Regions from separate parts of the Streptococcus downii genome, predicted to be linked through region 2. Evidence: predicted binding sites of a transcription regulator. Region 2 holds the regulator's gene; each other region holds the start of a gene.
What was found. The regulator CtsR, encoded in region 2, represses protease genes until heat stress. The targets are predictions, from matches to a motif close to TTGGTCAAAAAAGGTCAAANA.
Positions count from the first base shown of each region.

Region 1: the regulator CtsR is predicted to act here: its motif matches at 3,428-3,448, upstream of E2R31_RS01110 (ATP-dependent Clp protease ATP-binding subunit).
Region 3: the regulator CtsR is predicted to act here: its motif matches at 3,013-3,033, upstream of clpP (ATP-dependent Clp protease proteolytic subunit ClpP).

Region 1 is NZ_MZNX01000003.1:14,244-19,764, reverse strand. It holds gene E2R31_RS01120 (DUF1827 family protein) at 185-487, opposite strand; gene E2R31_RS01115 (NUDIX hydrolase) at 546-998, opposite strand; gene E2R31_RS01110 (ATP-dependent Clp protease ATP-binding subunit) at 1,130-3,388, opposite strand; gene E2R31_RS01105 (DUF1797 family protein) at 3,626-3,856, opposite strand; gene E2R31_RS01100 (amino acid ABC transporter permease) at 4,048-4,731, shown strand; gene E2R31_RS01095 (amino acid ABC transporter ATP-binding protein) at 4,731-5,465, shown strand; gene E2R31_RS01090 (TfoX/Sxy family protein) at 5,499-5,521, shown strand, end outside.
Region 2 is NZ_MZNX01000006.1:365,171-370,691, reverse strand. It holds gene E2R31_RS03690 (nucleotidyltransferase family protein) at 1-505, shown strand, start outside; gene E2R31_RS03685 (Panacea domain-containing protein) at 509-1,252, shown strand; gene E2R31_RS03680 (CtsR family transcriptional regulator) at 1,730-2,188, shown strand; gene E2R31_RS03675 (ATP-dependent Clp protease ATP-binding subunit) at 2,190-4,622, shown strand; gene E2R31_RS03670 (AAA family ATPase) at 4,768-5,521, shown strand, end outside.
Region 3 is NZ_MZNX01000005.1:25,131-30,651, reverse strand. It holds gene aao (aminoacetone oxidase) at 1-131, opposite strand, end outside; gene E2R31_RS01670 (DegV family protein) at 189-1,034, opposite strand; gene E2R31_RS01665 (TetR/AcrR family transcriptional regulator) at 1,159-1,716, shown strand; gene E2R31_RS01660 (deoxycytidylate deaminase) at 1,735-2,202, shown strand; gene upp (uracil phosphoribosyltransferase) at 2,291-2,920, shown strand; gene clpP (ATP-dependent Clp protease proteolytic subunit ClpP) at 3,098-3,688, shown strand; gene E2R31_RS01640 (YlbG family protein) at 3,767-4,036, shown strand; gene E2R31_RS01635 (ABC transporter substrate-binding protein) at 4,125-5,285, shown strand; gene E2R31_RS01630 (branched-chain amino acid ABC transporter permease) at 5,405-5,521, shown strand, end outside.

The DNA of each region.
Region 1 (5,521 bases), on a different contig from region 2:
ATTAAGTGTAAAATAATATGAGGATCCCTTTAGGGATAGTGGTAAGTAATGCGAACACCTCTTTGAGAGGTTTGTGAAGAGTCAAGAGCAATGAGGCTTGAACAAAGTGAAAGCCAGCGTCTTTAGGCGCTGGCTGGTAATTTGGGCTTATAGCCCTGGTGCAAACCACCCGTTAGACGGGTGGTTATGATTTTGTAGGAATAGAAATTTCAATCAGTTTATCTGAATAAAGCGTCTTGATATTAGCTTCATCAATTTTTTGTTTATCAATCTTGCGTTTCATGAAGAAATCTTGAATAGTTTCGATTTCTGGTTCACGAATAGCGCGGTGTTTGTTGGAAATGAGGATTTCATAGTGAAGCGGAGCTTGTGTGAAAATCACATCTGTGTTTCCAGCAGAATAGACCTCAACAAGGGTTGCGTCAGTACTTTCTAATTGGCTTTTAACAAGTTGCGAGTGTGAATTAGTCGTGTTGATAAGCTTCATAATAGTTCCTCCGATTTTCTAACTCTATTATAGCACTTTTTGGATAAAATCGTGTATTTTAGTCAATTCTATGCTGAATTTTCCAAGCTTCTATTCCCCATTTATGGCTACCACGTTTGAGTTTTTCAATTGCTTCATCAATAGGAAACCAAGCAATATGATTAAAGTCTTCTAAAGGTTTTTGTACTTCCTCGAAAGAAATAGCTTCGTAGAGATAAGCTGGGTTGTAGTAGTAGGTATCACGGTGGCGAGAGTAAAAATACTCATCAGCTTGCCCATAATAGGTTCCGATTTCAGCTGTAAAGCCTAGTTCTTCGATTAGTTCTCTCTTCAGTGCTTCTTGATGGTCTTCGCCTGCCTCAATCTCTCCACCTGGCAAGAACCAAGCACCATTGGGAGCTTGAACTAAGACAATTTGTTTTTTTTCTGGATCAGGAATAACTACGTAAACGCCGTAGCGGGGCAGGTAGGTCACATTCTCTCTTTTTTCACCAAAAGTTGGGTTTGCCATAGAACTTTCCTCATTCTCTAGTATCTTTATTATTATCATAATGGACGAGGGGCAAGCTGTCAAGAATAAACAGTTATTTTAGTAAAAAAAGGTGCAGAAATTGATGGACTTCCTGCACCTGTTAGATCGTTTTATTCTTCTTTTTCAGAAGTATTCTCTTCTGCTTTCTCACTTTTCTTGGCAGATTTGATTTGAATCTTACCATTGCTTGTCATAACGGCCTTGAGGTCTTTCTCACTTGGGTTTTCAAGGTAGTAGTCTGTGATGGCATCCTCGATATGGTCTTGAATGGTACGGCGGAGTGGCCGTGCTCCCATTTTTGGATCATATCCCAAGTCAACCAACTTTTCCTTGACCTTGTCTGTCACATCAAGGTGGATATTGTTGCTGGAGAGGCGTTTGTTGACATCTGCTAGCATGAGTTCGACGATTTGGAGAAGGTTGTCCTTGCTGAGAGGTTTAAATTCGATGATGCCGTCAAAACGGTTCATAAACTCAGGACTAAAGAAGTTGCCGAGTTCACCGAGAACAGAGTTGGTTCGACCTTCACGAGCAGCTCCAAAACCAACGCTGGCTTCGGCCTTACCAGTACCCGCATTTGAGGTCATGATAATGATGGCATCCTTAAAGCTAACTGTTCGTCCTTGCCCATCAGTCAAACGACCATCGTCCAAGACTTGGAGGAACATGTGCATCACATCTGGGTGGGCTTTTTCAACTTCATCGAGAAGGATGAGAGAGTAAGGATTGCGACGAACTTTTTCCGTTAACTGACCAGCTTCATCGTAGCCGACATAGCCTGGAGGGGCTCCGACTAACTTAGCCACGCTGTGTTTTTCCATGTATTCACTCATATCAAAGCGAATCATGCTGTCAGCAGAACCAAAGAGCTCAATGGCTAGTTGTTTGGAAAGTTCTGTCTTACCGACACCAGTTGGTCCGACAAAGAGGAAACTTCCGATTGGGCGGTTGGGAGTGCCAAGTCCAACACGATTACGACGGATGGCTTTGGCAATCTTATCGACAGCCTCGTCTTGTCCGATAACATGGGCCTTGAGGTCTTCTGCTAGATGGATCAATTGAGACTGTTCTTTTTCTTTTAGCTCCCCAACAGGGATATTGGTTTTCTGCTCGATGATATGTTCAATCGTTTTCTCGCTGATGATTGGAGTATCCTGATCGGTCACCTTGTTCTTTTGCATTTCCTTGTACTTGGCAATCTGGTCACGGAAGTAGGCAGCTTTTTCAAAGTCTTCCTCTCGTGTAGCTTGTGCCTTGAGATTTTCAGCTTCAATCAAGCGTTGATCAATCACTTTAGGATCAACAAAGTTCAGCGTCAAATTCATCTTTGAACCGGCTTCATCCAACAGGTCAATAGCCTTGTCTGGCAAGAAGCGGTCTTGGATGTAGCGGTTGGAAAGATTTGCAGCAGCTTCAATAGCAGCGTCTGTGTACTTGACGTGATGGTAGTCTTCGTATTTCTTTTGAATCCCTTTGAGGATGGTAATGGTTTCTTCGACAGTTGGTTCATCTACCTTGACAGGCTGCATACGGCGCTCTAGAGCAGCATCTTTTTCAATGATACGGTATTCATTGAGAGTAGTGGCACCGACCAGTTGCAATTCACCACGGGCAAGGGCAGGTTTGAGGATATTGCCTGCATCCATATTGCCATCGCCAGCAGATCCTGCACCGACAATTTCATGGATTTCATCGATAAAGAGGATGATATCCTCGCGTTTGCGAATTTCTTCCATGAGCTTTTGCATACGTTCTTCAAATTGGCCTCGAATACCTGTTCCTTGAACTAGACTGACCACATCCAAACGGATAACTTGCTTGCCTTGGAGTTTATGGGGAACATCGCCATCGACAATTTTCTGAGCTAGACCTTCAACAACGGCTGTTTTACCAACACCTGGTTCTCCGATTAGGACAGGATTGTTCTTGGTTCGACGGTTGAGAATTTCGATAACGCGGATTATTTCTTCGTCTCGACCGATAACAGGGTCAATATCCCCACGACGGGCAATTTCAGTTACGTTGATACCATATTCCTCTAGGAGTCCTCTTTCTTGGCTAGGAGGTGTTTGAAGTGGACCACGGTTTTGAGGTCCGTAGCCCCCATTGCCCCCATCTCCTCCACCAGATTGAGTGGGAGGGATGTTATTAGAAGAAGGTCTGAAATTGTTCAAATCATTGAAAAAGTCTCCGAAAGGATCAAAGTCACGATTGTTTAGGTCAGTCATTCCTTTAAAGAGGGTATTGTTTGGGTCTGTTTTGATAATTTTATAGCAATTTTGACAGAGATCAATTTGCTTTTGCTGTCCATTGATATTGGTATACAGATGAATTGTTGAGTCGTTTATTTTACAGTTTTGACAGAGCATACATCTACCTCATTTCATTCTTATTCTTGGTCTAAGAAAAAGGTCAAGAATAGTCAAAGTTTTATACTCTCATTATAGCATGATTAAGGTGTAAAGCAAGTAAAAAGATTGGGAAGTGGTCGTTTTTAAAAGAAGGATTTATGGAGAATCAAGCGACATTGAAGGTAAGAAAAAATCCCATTTGCGGTGACAAAAAGGATTCTCATTCATCGGGCCTTACTGCCCGTTGTTTTTATATTAGTAAAGGAGTTCGTAGATCTCCATTGCAATCAAATCAATGCTATCAAAGGTATAGGTTTCACGCGCTTCAACATCGCGAAGGGTGAAGAGTGATCCATTTTCTTCGTCATAGCTGTATGCAACTTCTGCAACAACAACTCCTTCACGTTCAAAATTACGTTTTAGATTTCCGCCATCTTTTGTCATAGCTTCTAGGCGGTTGATGATTCTAACCAAATGTGATTCCATTATGATTCTCCTCCATTTCTTATCGTTACTATTTTACCATAAACAAGAGGTAGTTGACTAGAAAAAAACTGTGATTTCTCTCTATTTCTCCATTCTATCAAGTTAATTGTTAAAATTAGAGAAAAAGGATTGAATTTTAATTCAATTCATGTTATAATCATACAATCTAATACATAGAAAGTTGATTGAATATGAATTTTTCTTTTTTACCCAAGTATTTACCGTATTTTAACTATGGAGCTCTGATTACCGTGTTAATTTCCATCTTTGTCGTCTTCTTAGGAACCATTATAGGTGTGTTACTGGCCTTTGCTCAGCGATCACGCTTTAAACCGCTCGTTTGGTTTGCAAATGTGTATGTTTGGATCTTCCGTGGAACTCCGATGATGGTTCAGATTATGATTGCCTTTGCTCTTATGCATATCAATGCTCCGACTATCCAAGTGGGAATTTTAGGAGTTGATCTTTCTCGTTTGATTCCTGGTATTCTGATTATTTCTATGAACAGTGGAGCTTACGTCTCAGAAACTGTTCGTGCAGGGATCAATGCGGTTCCTAAAGGGCAGTTAGAGGCCGCTTACTCTCTTGGTATTCGTCCGAAAAATGCCATGCGTTATGTCATTTTGCCACAAGCTATCAAGAATATTCTTCCAGCGCTGGGAAATGAATTTATCACCATTATCAAGGATAGTTCCCTCTTGTCGGCAATTGGGGTGATGGAGTTGTGGAATGGTGCAACGACTGTAGCAACAACAACTTATTTACCGTTGACTCCCCTTTTATTTGCAGCCTTTTACTATTTGATTATGACCTCTGTTTTGACAGTGGCGTTGAAAGCATTTGAAAAACATATTGGACAAGGAGACAAGAAATAATGACAGAAACCTTGATTAAAATTGAAGAACTACATAAGTCTTTTGGGGAAAATGAAGTTTTAAAAGGCATCAACCTTGAGATTAAACGAGGAGAAGTTGTGGTCATTATTGGTCCGTCAGGGAGCGGGAAATCAACTCTCCTTCGTTCGATGAATCTCCTTGAAGAAGCAAGTAAAGGTAAGGTTATCTTTGAAGGAGTCGATATCACAGATAAGAAAAATGACCTTTTTGCCATGCGTGAAAAGATGGGTATGGTATTCCAACAATTCAACCTCTTTCCCAATATGACAGTGATGGAAAATATCACTTTGTCACCAATTAAAACCAAAGGTGAAAGCAAGGAAGTTGCGGAGAAAAGAGCACAGGAACTGTTAGAAAAAGTTGGCTTGCCAGATAAGGCAAAGGCCTATCCTCAGAGTTTGTCAGGTGGTCAGCAGCAACGGATTGCCATTGCACGTGGACTTGCTATGGAGCCAGATGTTTTGCTCTTTGATGAGCCGACTTCAGCCCTAGACCCTGAGATGGTTGGAGAAGTTCTAGCTGTTATGCAAGACCTCGCTAAATCAGGGATGACTATGGTGATTGTGACTCATGAAATGGGTTTTGCGCGTGAGGTAGCAGACCGTGTTATCTTTATGGCGGATGGAGTTGTTGTCGAAGATGGAACACCAGAGGAGATTTTCAATCAAACAAAAGAACAACGGACCAAGGAATTTTTAAGTAAGGTTTTGTAAGACCTCATTTTTAGAAGAAATGGAGTAGGCATTATGGCTTCCAGTAAAGAATATTT
Region 2 (5,521 bases):
AGGCGTAAATCCTAAATTTCAAAGACTGATTGATCTGTATAAGGCGGAGTTAAATCAATTTACTATAAAATTATTGCTCTTACAAGTAGAGTATTCTGGAATTAGATATAGAATTAAGCAATCAGAGTCAATTCGTGAAAAAATAAAATATTATTTAGGTCCTCAACATGAGAATGGAAAAGTACCTATAAACAAATCTCTTAATGATTTTTTAGGCTTTAGAATACTTGTAGATAATGTAGTGTTGATTTACAATAATTTAAACCAGGATAAAAGCATAGTAGATATTATCGACAGAATGTATATGAGAAACGAGGGTAATTATGTTGGTTTACATATATATTTTAAGAACGGCAATAATAAATTTTTTCCATGGGAATTACAGATTTGGTGTGTGAGTGATTCTGAATCAAACGAAGAATCTCACAAAATACATAAACAAAAACGGAAATATACTTTAATACCAAAAGACTATCATCAAGCAGATTTAGAAAAGGAGGAGTGAGAGATGTTTCAACATTTTATTATAGTTGCCAGTTCATATACTGAAGGTAAAAGAGTTGGTTTTCATATGACTGCTCCAGAAGGAAAGTTAGATAACGATGAAATTAGAAGTATTTTAGATCGGCTCAAAGAAATTAAGCGGGACGATGTCGGAATACATTCATTTACATCTGATGATAGTACGTGGGAAAGCGTACTTAAGTTTGATTCATTCTTTGAAGATGTAATGATTTGTGAGGATTTTGAAGAATTTGAAGAGATTGTAAAATCAGACTTAAAACTTTCTGCGATTGATATTGCGAAGTTCTTCTTGGCAATTCAAGCTACCTCGCATTTAAAATTACAAAAATTAATTTATCTAGCATATAAAAAATATCTATTAAAATATGAGGAACGGCTATTTCCTGAAAAAATAGTCGCTTATGATTATGGACCAGTCGTACAAGAGGTTTATCAAAAATTTAAAAAGTATGGTGCAGACACTATAGAAACAGATAGTGCTCCAAAGTATATTTTAAAGGATATTCATCTTTCCCAAGCTCTTGGCAGAATGCTCCTCGTAAAAGAATTTGAAAAAGTAGTTCCTATTCTTTTAGAAACTTTTGAAGAATATGGTGATTTAACAGCAAGTGAATTAGTCGGTTTAACTCACTCAAAAAACGGACCTTGGCACTCTGTATATAAAAGATATCAAAATTGTGAGATAACAGATGAAATAATTATTTCACATGCAAAATATGAAAGGTAATAGAATGAGCTAGTTTTGACTAGCTCATTCTTGGTTCTATTATAAGTGCAACAATAAATACAACTTGTTTTGAAAACTCAATATAAATAATTAGTTAGGAGAGTTATTATATCTTATACCTAATTAGAGTAGTAGAAATGTAAGGTGATACAATTTAGGTCTTCAAAAAGAGTGCAAAAAGTTATTTAAACATGAATTATTAAATGATTTAGTAGAATTATCGTCCATAAAGTAAAAAGCACGTTTGACCGTGATAGTTTCTTGCCTGCTGAACTTGTCAATATTACGCCCTTTTTAGGGCTCTTTTTTGTGGACTTTTTAGGAACTTTCAAGAAAAACTAAGGCGATTTAATGCATAATTGTTTTTAAAGAAAGTCAGTATTTCCAATGGTTGAGCCTTAAAAATTTGACTTATAGAGTGTTAAATGATAGTATAGTCAAAGATAGTCAAGGTTCAAAGAAGGAGTTTGATTTACTATGAGATTTAAAAATACATCAGATCATATCGAAGCTTATATCAAGGCGATATTAGACCAATCTGGTATCGTGGAATTGCAGCGGAGCCAGTTGGCAGATACCTTTCAGGTTGTGCCAAGTCAGATCAACTATGTCATCAAGACACGTTTTACTGAAAGCAGAGGTTACTTGGTTGAGAGCAAGCGTGGTGGTGGAGGCTACATTCGCATAGGGCGAATTGAGTTTTCCAGTCATCACGAGATGCTCTGCGATTTGCTTTACTCGATTGGTGAGAGAGTTAGTCAGGAGATTTATGAGGATATTCTCCAACTTTTGGTGGAGCAGGACTTGATGACCAAGCAGGAGATGACCTTGCTGACTTCAGTAGCAACGGATCGTGTCCTAGGGGAAGAATCTTCAGTTGTCCGTGCCAATATGCTCCGACAGCTATTACAAGAGGTAGATAGAAAAGAGAAGTAAGATGAACTATTCAAAAGCATTGAATGAATGTATCGAAAGTGCCTACATGGTTGCAAGCCATTTTGGAGCTCGATATCTAGAGTCTTGGCATTTATTGATTGCCATGTCCAATCACAGTTACAGTGTAGCAGGGGCGACTCTAAATGATTATCCTTATGAAATGGACCGTTTAGAAGAGGTTGCGTTGGAACTGACTGAAACGGACTATAGCCAGGACGAAACCTTTACGGAATTGCCCTTTTCCCATCGTTTGGAGGTTCTCTTTGCAGAAGCAGAGTATGTGGCCTCAGTGGTCCATGCTAAGGTGCTAGGGACAGAGCATGTCCTCTATGCGATTTTGCATGACGGCAATGCCTTGGCAACTCGCATCTTGGAGAGAGCAGGCTTTTCTTATGAAGACCAGAAAGATCAGGTCAGAATTGCTGCTCTTCGTCGCAATCTAGAAGAACGTGCTGGCTGGACTAGAGAAGATCTCAAGGCTTTGCGTCAACGTCATCGCACAGTAGCTGACAAGCAAAGTTCCATGGCCAATATGATGGGTATGCCTCAAGCTCAAAGTGGTGGTCTAGAGGACTACACGCATGACCTGACGGAGCAAGCGCGCTCTGGCAAGTTAGAACCAGTTATTGGTCGTGACAAGGAAATCGCACGTATGATTCAGATTTTGAGTCGGAAGACCAAGAATAATCCTGTCTTGGTTGGAGATGCGGGTGTCGGGAAAACAGCTCTGGCACTTGGACTTGCTCAGCGTATTGCCAGTGGGGATGTACCTGCGGAAATGGCAAAGATGCGCGTGTTAGAGCTTGATTTGATGAATGTTGTCGCGGGAACACGTTTCCGTGGTGACTTTGAAGAACGTATGAACAACATCATCAAGGATATAGAGGAAGATGGCAAAGTGATTCTCTTTATCGATGAACTCCACACCATTATGGGTTCTGGAAGCGGTATTGACTCGACTCTGGATGCGGCCAATATCTTGAAACCAGCCTTGGCGCGTGGAACTTTGAGAACGGTTGGTGCAACCACTCAGGAAGAATACCAAAAACACATCGAAAAAGATGCTGCCCTTTCTCGTCGTTTTGCCAAAGTTACGATTGAAGAGCCAAGTCTAGCTGACAGCATGACTATTTTGCAAGGTTTGAAAGCGACCTATGAGAAACACCATCGTGTGCAAATCACAGATGAAGCCGTTGAAACAGCTGTCAAGATGGCGCATCGTTACTTGACCAGTCGTCACTTACCAGACTCTGCTATCGACCTTTTGGATGAAGCGGCAGCAACAGTGCAAAACAAATCCAAGCATGTGAAAGCAGACGAATCCGACTTGAGTCCAGCTGACAAGGCTCTGATGGATGGCAAGTGGAAACAAGCGGCCCAGCTAATCGCAAAAGAACAAGAAGTGCCTGTCTATAAAGACTTGGTAACAGAATCTGAAATTTTGACCACCTTGAGTCGATTGTCAGGGATTCCAGTCCAAAAACTGACTCAGACTGATGCCAAGAAATATCTGAACTTGGAAGCTGAACTACACAAACGTGTCATCGGCCAAGATCAAGCTGTTTCAAGTATTAGCCGTGCTATTCGCCGCAACCAGTCAGGGATTCGCAGTCACAAGCGTCCGATTGGCTCTTTTATGTTCCTAGGACCAACGGGTGTTGGTAAGACCGAATTAGCCAAGGCTCTGGCAGAAGTCCTCTTTGATGACGAATCAGCCCTTATCCGCTTTGATATGAGTGAGTATATGGAGAAATTCGCAGCTAGCCGTCTCAATGGAGCTCCTCCGGGCTATGTAGGCTACGAAGAAGGTGGGGAGTTGACCGAGAAGGTTCGCAACAAACCTTACTCTGTGCTCCTCTTTGACGAGATAGAAAAGGCCCACCCAGACATCTTTAATGTCCTCTTGCAGGTTCTGGACGACGGTGTCTTGACAGATAGCAAGGGGCGCAAGGTTGATTTTTCAAATACCATTATCATCATGACGTCAAATCTTGGTGCGACGGCTCTTCGTGACGACAAAACGGTCGGTTTTGGGGCCAAAGACATTCGTTTTGACCAGAAAAATATGGAAAAACGAATCTTTGAAGAGTTGAAAAAAGCTTATCGACCAGAGTTTATCAACCGTATTGATGAAAAGGTGGTCTTCCATAGCTTGGATAGCGAACACATGCAGGAAATCGTTAAGATCATGGTTAAACCATTAATTGCTAGCCTGGCAGAGAAGGGTATCGACTTGAAACTGCAAGCTTCAGCGTTGAAGTTACTGGCAAGCAAAGGTTACAATCCAGAAATGGGAGCTCGCCCACTTCGCAGAACCCTGCAAACAGAAGTGGAAGACAAGTTGGCAGAATTCCTTCTTAAGGGAGAACTGGTAGCAGGCAAGACCCTCAAGATTGGTGTCAAAGCTGGTCAATTAAAATTTGATATTGCTTAAAAATGGAGAATCAGGAGTAGTCCTGATTCTTTTTTTGCTACTTTTTTATAAAAAATGATAAAAAACTATTGACAAAACAAAAATATAGTATATAATAAAAACATAGAAAACAAAAATATCAAAAATTATAAAAAGGCAAACGAGTATGAAAAAGAAAACAGCAGTGGTATTTGGGACCTTTGCCCCTCTCCATCAGGGGCATATCGATCTGATCCAGCGAGCGAAGCGTCAGTGTGATCAGGTCTGGGTAGTCGTTTCAGGCTACGAGGGAGACCGAGGTGATCAGGTAGGTTTAAGTCTTCAAAAACGATTTCGCTATATCCGAGAGGCTTTTCGTGATGACGAATTGACCTCTGTCTGTAAGCTGGATGAGACCAACCTTCCCCGTTCCCCTATGGGCTGGCAGGAGTGGTTGGACCAGATGTTAGCGGAGATTTCCTATGATGAAAACCAGCAAGAACTGACTTTTTTTGTGGGAGAAGAAGAATACCAGCAAGAGCTATCTAGACGTGGATTTGGAACCGTCTTGCAAGAAAGAAAGTTTGGTATCTCAGCAACTATGATTCGAGAAAATCCAAGCAAATATTGGAAATACATCGCTCAACCCTTCCGTCGTCAGTTTACTAAGAAAGTGTTGATTATGGGAAGTGCCAGCAATGGGAAGACCACTCTGGCCAAGGATTTGGCAAGGTATTACGATGCGCCCGTTAGCCTGGAATACGCACGTGAGTACCAGATCAAAAACAATGTCCGTGACGATGAATTGACTCCAAAGGATTATTATTATCTCCTTTTGGGACAGTATGACCAGACCTCCAAGTTAATCGATAGTAATGCCAATCGAGGCCTAGTGATAGCCGATACAAACTCCTTGGTAACCAAGGGTTACTATGATTATT
Region 3 (5,521 bases), on a different contig from region 2:
CCAGCTAATTTTTTACCAAGTTTCCGATTTTTTTCGATGAGAAGAGTTTTCTGACCATAAAAGCTACTGGAAATTGTCGCCATCATGCCAGCAGGTCCACCACCGATGACAATAGTATCAAAATGTTTCATAGCTCTATTGTACCACAAAAAACAAGAGATGCTTGGCATCTCTTGTTGCTCATAATTTTAGTTAATTTCATATCCCATTAACAAACCGCCATCTTCTGCATAAAAACTGCAGAGACCAGATGTTGGGAGGATTTTGATATTGGCTTGAGGGAATGTTTCCAGCAAGCGTTCTGACAATTGCTGACAGAATTTTTCATTACTGCGATGAGCCATGACGATACGACCACCAGCATAGCCAGCCTTGATGAGTTCTTCATAGGCTGCTTGAAGGGACTTTTTAGCACCACGAGCCTTTTGAAGAAGCTCTAGGGTTCCAGTTTCACTTGCTTCCCCAACCATACGGATGTTGAGAAGGCCAACGACCGTACCGATAAGCTTACTTAAACGACCATTTTTCACCAAGTTATCAACCTTAGCAAGAACAAAGAGCAACTTCGTTTTTTCTTGGTAGGCTGTAATAGCTTCAACAACTTCCTCATGAGAAAGTCCTTGGTCAATCAAGTCATTGATTTTTTCGACAATCAAGTCAACCTCCCCACCTGCAGATAAACTATCAATCACATGAATCTGAGTGTCAGGGTGTTCTTCGAGGTAGATGTTTTTAGCGAGCTGTGCACTGTTATGGCTACCAGAAAGAGTACCAGTGATGGTAACGACAAAGATATGCTTAGCACCTTCAAATGCACGCAAGTAATCATCAGGGCTAGGGCAAGCTGATTTTGAAGCCTCAGAAGTCGCATACATGGTTTCCATCATGTGGTCAATGTTAAGATTGGCATCATCGATAAAGACCTGATCAGCTACTTGAATGGTTAAAGGAACACTGATAAATTCAGTATCAATAGCGGGAGTTACCAATTGACGATAATCACAACCCGAGTCAGCCACAATCTTCCAAGTCATAGAAATTCTCCATCTTTGTCACTTATACATTGACAAAGGTTCTGTCTTTTTTTACAATTATATCATGAAAGCCCTTGAAACAAAAGTACCACCTCTCTGTTGTCACAAGTAGAAAGAAATTGTTATGTCTGAACGTAAAATATCTGAAAAATCTCTTGAAAATCTCAGAAAATCAAATCAAGAATCCAATTTTTTAACCAGAGAAGCAATCGAGACGGCTCTTTTGCAACTTCTAGAGAAAAAAGACTTGGCTAAGATCAGTATTTCAGAGTTGGTCAAACGGGCGGGCGTCTCTCGTGCTGCCTTCTATCGTAACTATGACTCCAAAGAAGAGATTTTGGAAAGCGTCTTTAAACGCAGTGTTCATAATATCATGGAACAGTTGAGCCACTACGATGTCAAAACAGACCTTTATCTGGTCTGGGTTCACCTTTTCCGCGCAGCAAAGAAAGAAGCCAAGATTATCCAACTTGCTCTGGACTACCATTTGGAAAAGATTTTTGTCCAAGCCATGCAGGAATTTCTAGAAAAATACCACGGAAAGTCAAAAGGCGTTAGCAGCTACCTTCATTCGTTTTGGAGCTCTGCCATCGTATCGGTTCTGCTTAAATGGATCAAGGATGGCATGAAGGTTCCAGCTGAAAAGATTGCAGATTTACGCTTGCCATTTTTCAAAAAATAGAGGAAAAGGAGAAGAGTCATGACAGAAAAAAGACTGGCTTGGGATGAGTACTTTGCAGCCCAGGCTTTACTGATTGCCAATCGTTCGACCTGTAAACGTGCTAAAGTGGGAGCTGTCCTAGTTAAGGACAATAAGGTCATTTCAACAGGCTACAATGGTTCCGTATCAGGAACGGAGCACTGTATTGATCACGACTGTTTAGTCATTGAAGGTCATTGTGTCCGAACACTTCACGCCGAGGTCAATGCCATCTTGCAAGGAGCTGAACGAGGGGTTCCCAGAGGTTTTACAGCCTATGTGACCCATTTCCCTTGTCTGAACTGCACCAAACAACTGCTACAAGTTGGTTGCAAACGTGTAGTCTATATCAACCAGTACCGAATGGATGACTATGCCCAGTACCTTTATCATGAAAAAGGCACCGAGTTGACTCATTTACCATTAGAGACTGTTCAGACAGCTCTTCAAGAGGCAGATTTGATTTAGAAATTAATTAAAATAAATGGTTTAGACAGCTTTTTAAACCGTTTTTTGATATAATAAGAAGAATAAATTGAAAGAAGGAACTCAGAAAATGGGAAAAATTGAAGTCATTAATCATCCACTCATTCAACATAAATTATCAATCTTGCGTCGTACAGACACTTCTACAAAAGCCTTTCGCGAATTAGTAGATGAGATTGCAATGTTGATGGGGTATGAAGTACTTCGTGATCTTCCACTTGAAGACGTGGAAATCGAAACACCTATCACAAAGACCGTTCAAAAACAATTGGCTGGTAAAAAATTGGCGATTGTCCCAATCTTGCGTGCAGGTATCGGGATGGTAGATGGCCTCTTGAGCTTGGTTCCAGCAGCCAAAGTTGGTCACATCGGTATGTACCGTGATGAAGAAACCCTTCAACCAGTTGAATACTTGGTGAAATTGCCTGAGGATATTGACCAACGTCAAATCTTTGTCGTCGATCCAATGCTTGCAACAGGTGGATCAGCTATCTTGGCTGTTGACTCGCTTAAAAAACGTGGCGCATCAAATATCAAGTTTGTCTGCCTAGTAGCTGCTCCAGAAGGAGTGAAAGCTCTTCAAGCAGCTCACCCAGATGTCGAAATCTTTACAGCAGCTCTGGACGAACACTTGAATGAACATGGCTATATTGTTCCAGGTCTCGGAGATGCTGGAGACCGCTTGTTCGGTACGAAATAAGACTCAGATAGAGTCTTAAAGATGAAATTGGAGGATGTTTCTAATTTCGCGAGGAGGTTGAATTTTTGATTCTGTCGATAGTATAGAGCAAAAATTTGACCTTTTTTGACCAAAAAGATATAATAGTTCTGTATTGAGTCGCATGACTAAGAAAATTCAACATAAAAGGAGAAATGAATGATTCCTGTAGTTATTGAACAAACAAGCCGTGGAGAACGTTCCTATGACATTTACTCTCGCCTTCTGAAAGACCGCATCATCATGCTAACTGGGCCAGTCGAAGACAATATGGCCAACTCCGTTATCGCCCAGTTGCTCTTCTTGGATGCCCAAGACAGCACAAAAGATATTTACCTTTATGTCAATACACCTGGAGGATCTGTTTCAGCTGGTTTGGCAATCGTTGATACCATGAACTTTATCAAGGCTGATGTCCAAACCATCGTTATGGGGATGGCTGCATCCATGGGGACTGTTATTGCATCAAGTGGAGCAAAAGGCAAACGCTTCATGCTTCCAAATGCAGAGTACATGATTCACCAACCAATGGGTGGTACAGGTGGTGGTACCCAACAAACAGATATGGCAATCGCTGCAGAACACTTGCTCAAAACTCGTAAGACTTTGGAGCAAATCCTTGCAGATAACTCTGGTAAATCAGTTGAGCAAATTCATGCAGATGCGGAACGTGATTACTGGATGAGTGCCCAAGAAACGCTCGAATATGGCTTCATTGATGAAATCATGGCTAACAATTCTTTGAGCTAAGCAACCTAGAAAGCAAACTCGACGGAGTTTGCTTTTTTTGGTATAATAGGGGAAGATTTCTTAGAAAGAGGATTCACCATGTTTGAAAAGGTCAATCGTTCAGGATTAATCATCTATCTTTACTATAATCGAGATGCAAAAAAACTTCAGGAATACGGTGACATCTGTTACCATTCTAAGAAGCATCGTTACTTGCAGCTCTATGTTCCAACTGAGGAGCTAGATGACTTAGTTGAGAGATTAGGTAAGGAAAGATTTATCAAAAAAATAAGACCTTGCCACATTCAAGAGTTAGAAACTCCCTTTGTTGGCAATCTCTATCGCACTGAGGAAAACGTTATCATTTAAAAAAATGAGATAAATGTGTTGACAATTTTCTGATAATTCGGTATATTCTTAACATACTATTTTTGAAACAACTATAAGGAGATTAAAAATGAAGAAAAAATTTGCTCTATCTTTTGTGGCTCTTGCTAGCGTAGCTCTTCTCGCTGCCTGTGGAGAGGTCAAGTCAGGAGCGTCAAATACAACTGGTAACCCAGTAGACGAAAAGACTATCAAAATCGGTTTTAACTTTGAAGAAACAGGTGCTGTAGCTGCCTATGGTACTTCTGAACAAAAAGGTGCTCAACTTGCTGTTGATGAAATCAATGCTGCAGGTGGTATTGATGGAAAACAAATCGAAGTTGTGGATAAAGATAACAAATCTGAAACTGCTGAGGCTGCCTCTGTTACAACTAACCTTGTAACTCAATCAAAAGTTGCAGCTATCGTAGGACCTGCGACATCTGGTGCAACTGCTGCAGCTGTAGCTAACGCTACTCAAGCAGGAGTTCCATTGATTTCACCAAGTGCGACTCAAGATGGATTGACCAAAGGTCAAGAATATCTATTTATCGGAACTTTCCAAGATAGCTTCCAAGGGAAGATTATTTCAAACTATGTGACAAACAAATTGAATGCTAAGAAGGTTGTTCTTTATACGGACAATGCAAGTGACTATGCTAAAGGTATTGCTAAATCTTTCCGTGAAGCCTACAAAGGTGAAATTGTTGCAGACGAAACGTTTGTAGCAGGTGATACAGACTTCCAAGCAGCCCTTACTAAAATGAAAGGGAAAGAGTTTGACGCTATCGTTGTTCCAGGTTACTACACAGAAGCAGGTAAAATCGTAAACCAAGCACGTGGTATGGGAATTGATAAACCAATCGTTGGTGGTGACGGCTTTAACGGTGAAGAATTTGTTCAACAAGCAACTGCTGAAAGAGCATCAAACATTTACTTCATCTCAGGATTCTCAACTACAGTTGATGTTTCTGCAAAAGCTAAATCTTTCCTTGAAGCCTACCGTGCTAAATACAACGAAGAACCTTCAACATTCTCAGCTTTGGCTTATGACTCAGTTTACCTAGTAGCTAATGCTGCAAAAGGTGCTAAAAACTCAGGTGAAATCAAGGACAACCTTGCTAAAACCAAAGACTTTGATGGTGTGACTGGTCAAACGAGCTTTGATGCAGATCACAACACAGTGAAAACTGCTTACATGATGACCATGAATAATGGTAAAGTGGAAGCAGCAGAAGTTGTAAAACCATAACATTAGAATAGTAGCTGAAATAGGGAATGAGCCTTTGACTCACTCCCTGTTTCGGTGTTTATGAACTTGTGAAAATTGAGAAATTTTCTAAAAAATAACGATAGAAAAGAGTGAATGCTATGCTCCAACAACTTGTGAATGGTCTAATTCTGGGTAGTGTTTATGCACTTTTGGCCCTGGGTTATACCATGGTTTATGGAATTATCAAACTCATCAACTTCGCCCACGGTGATATT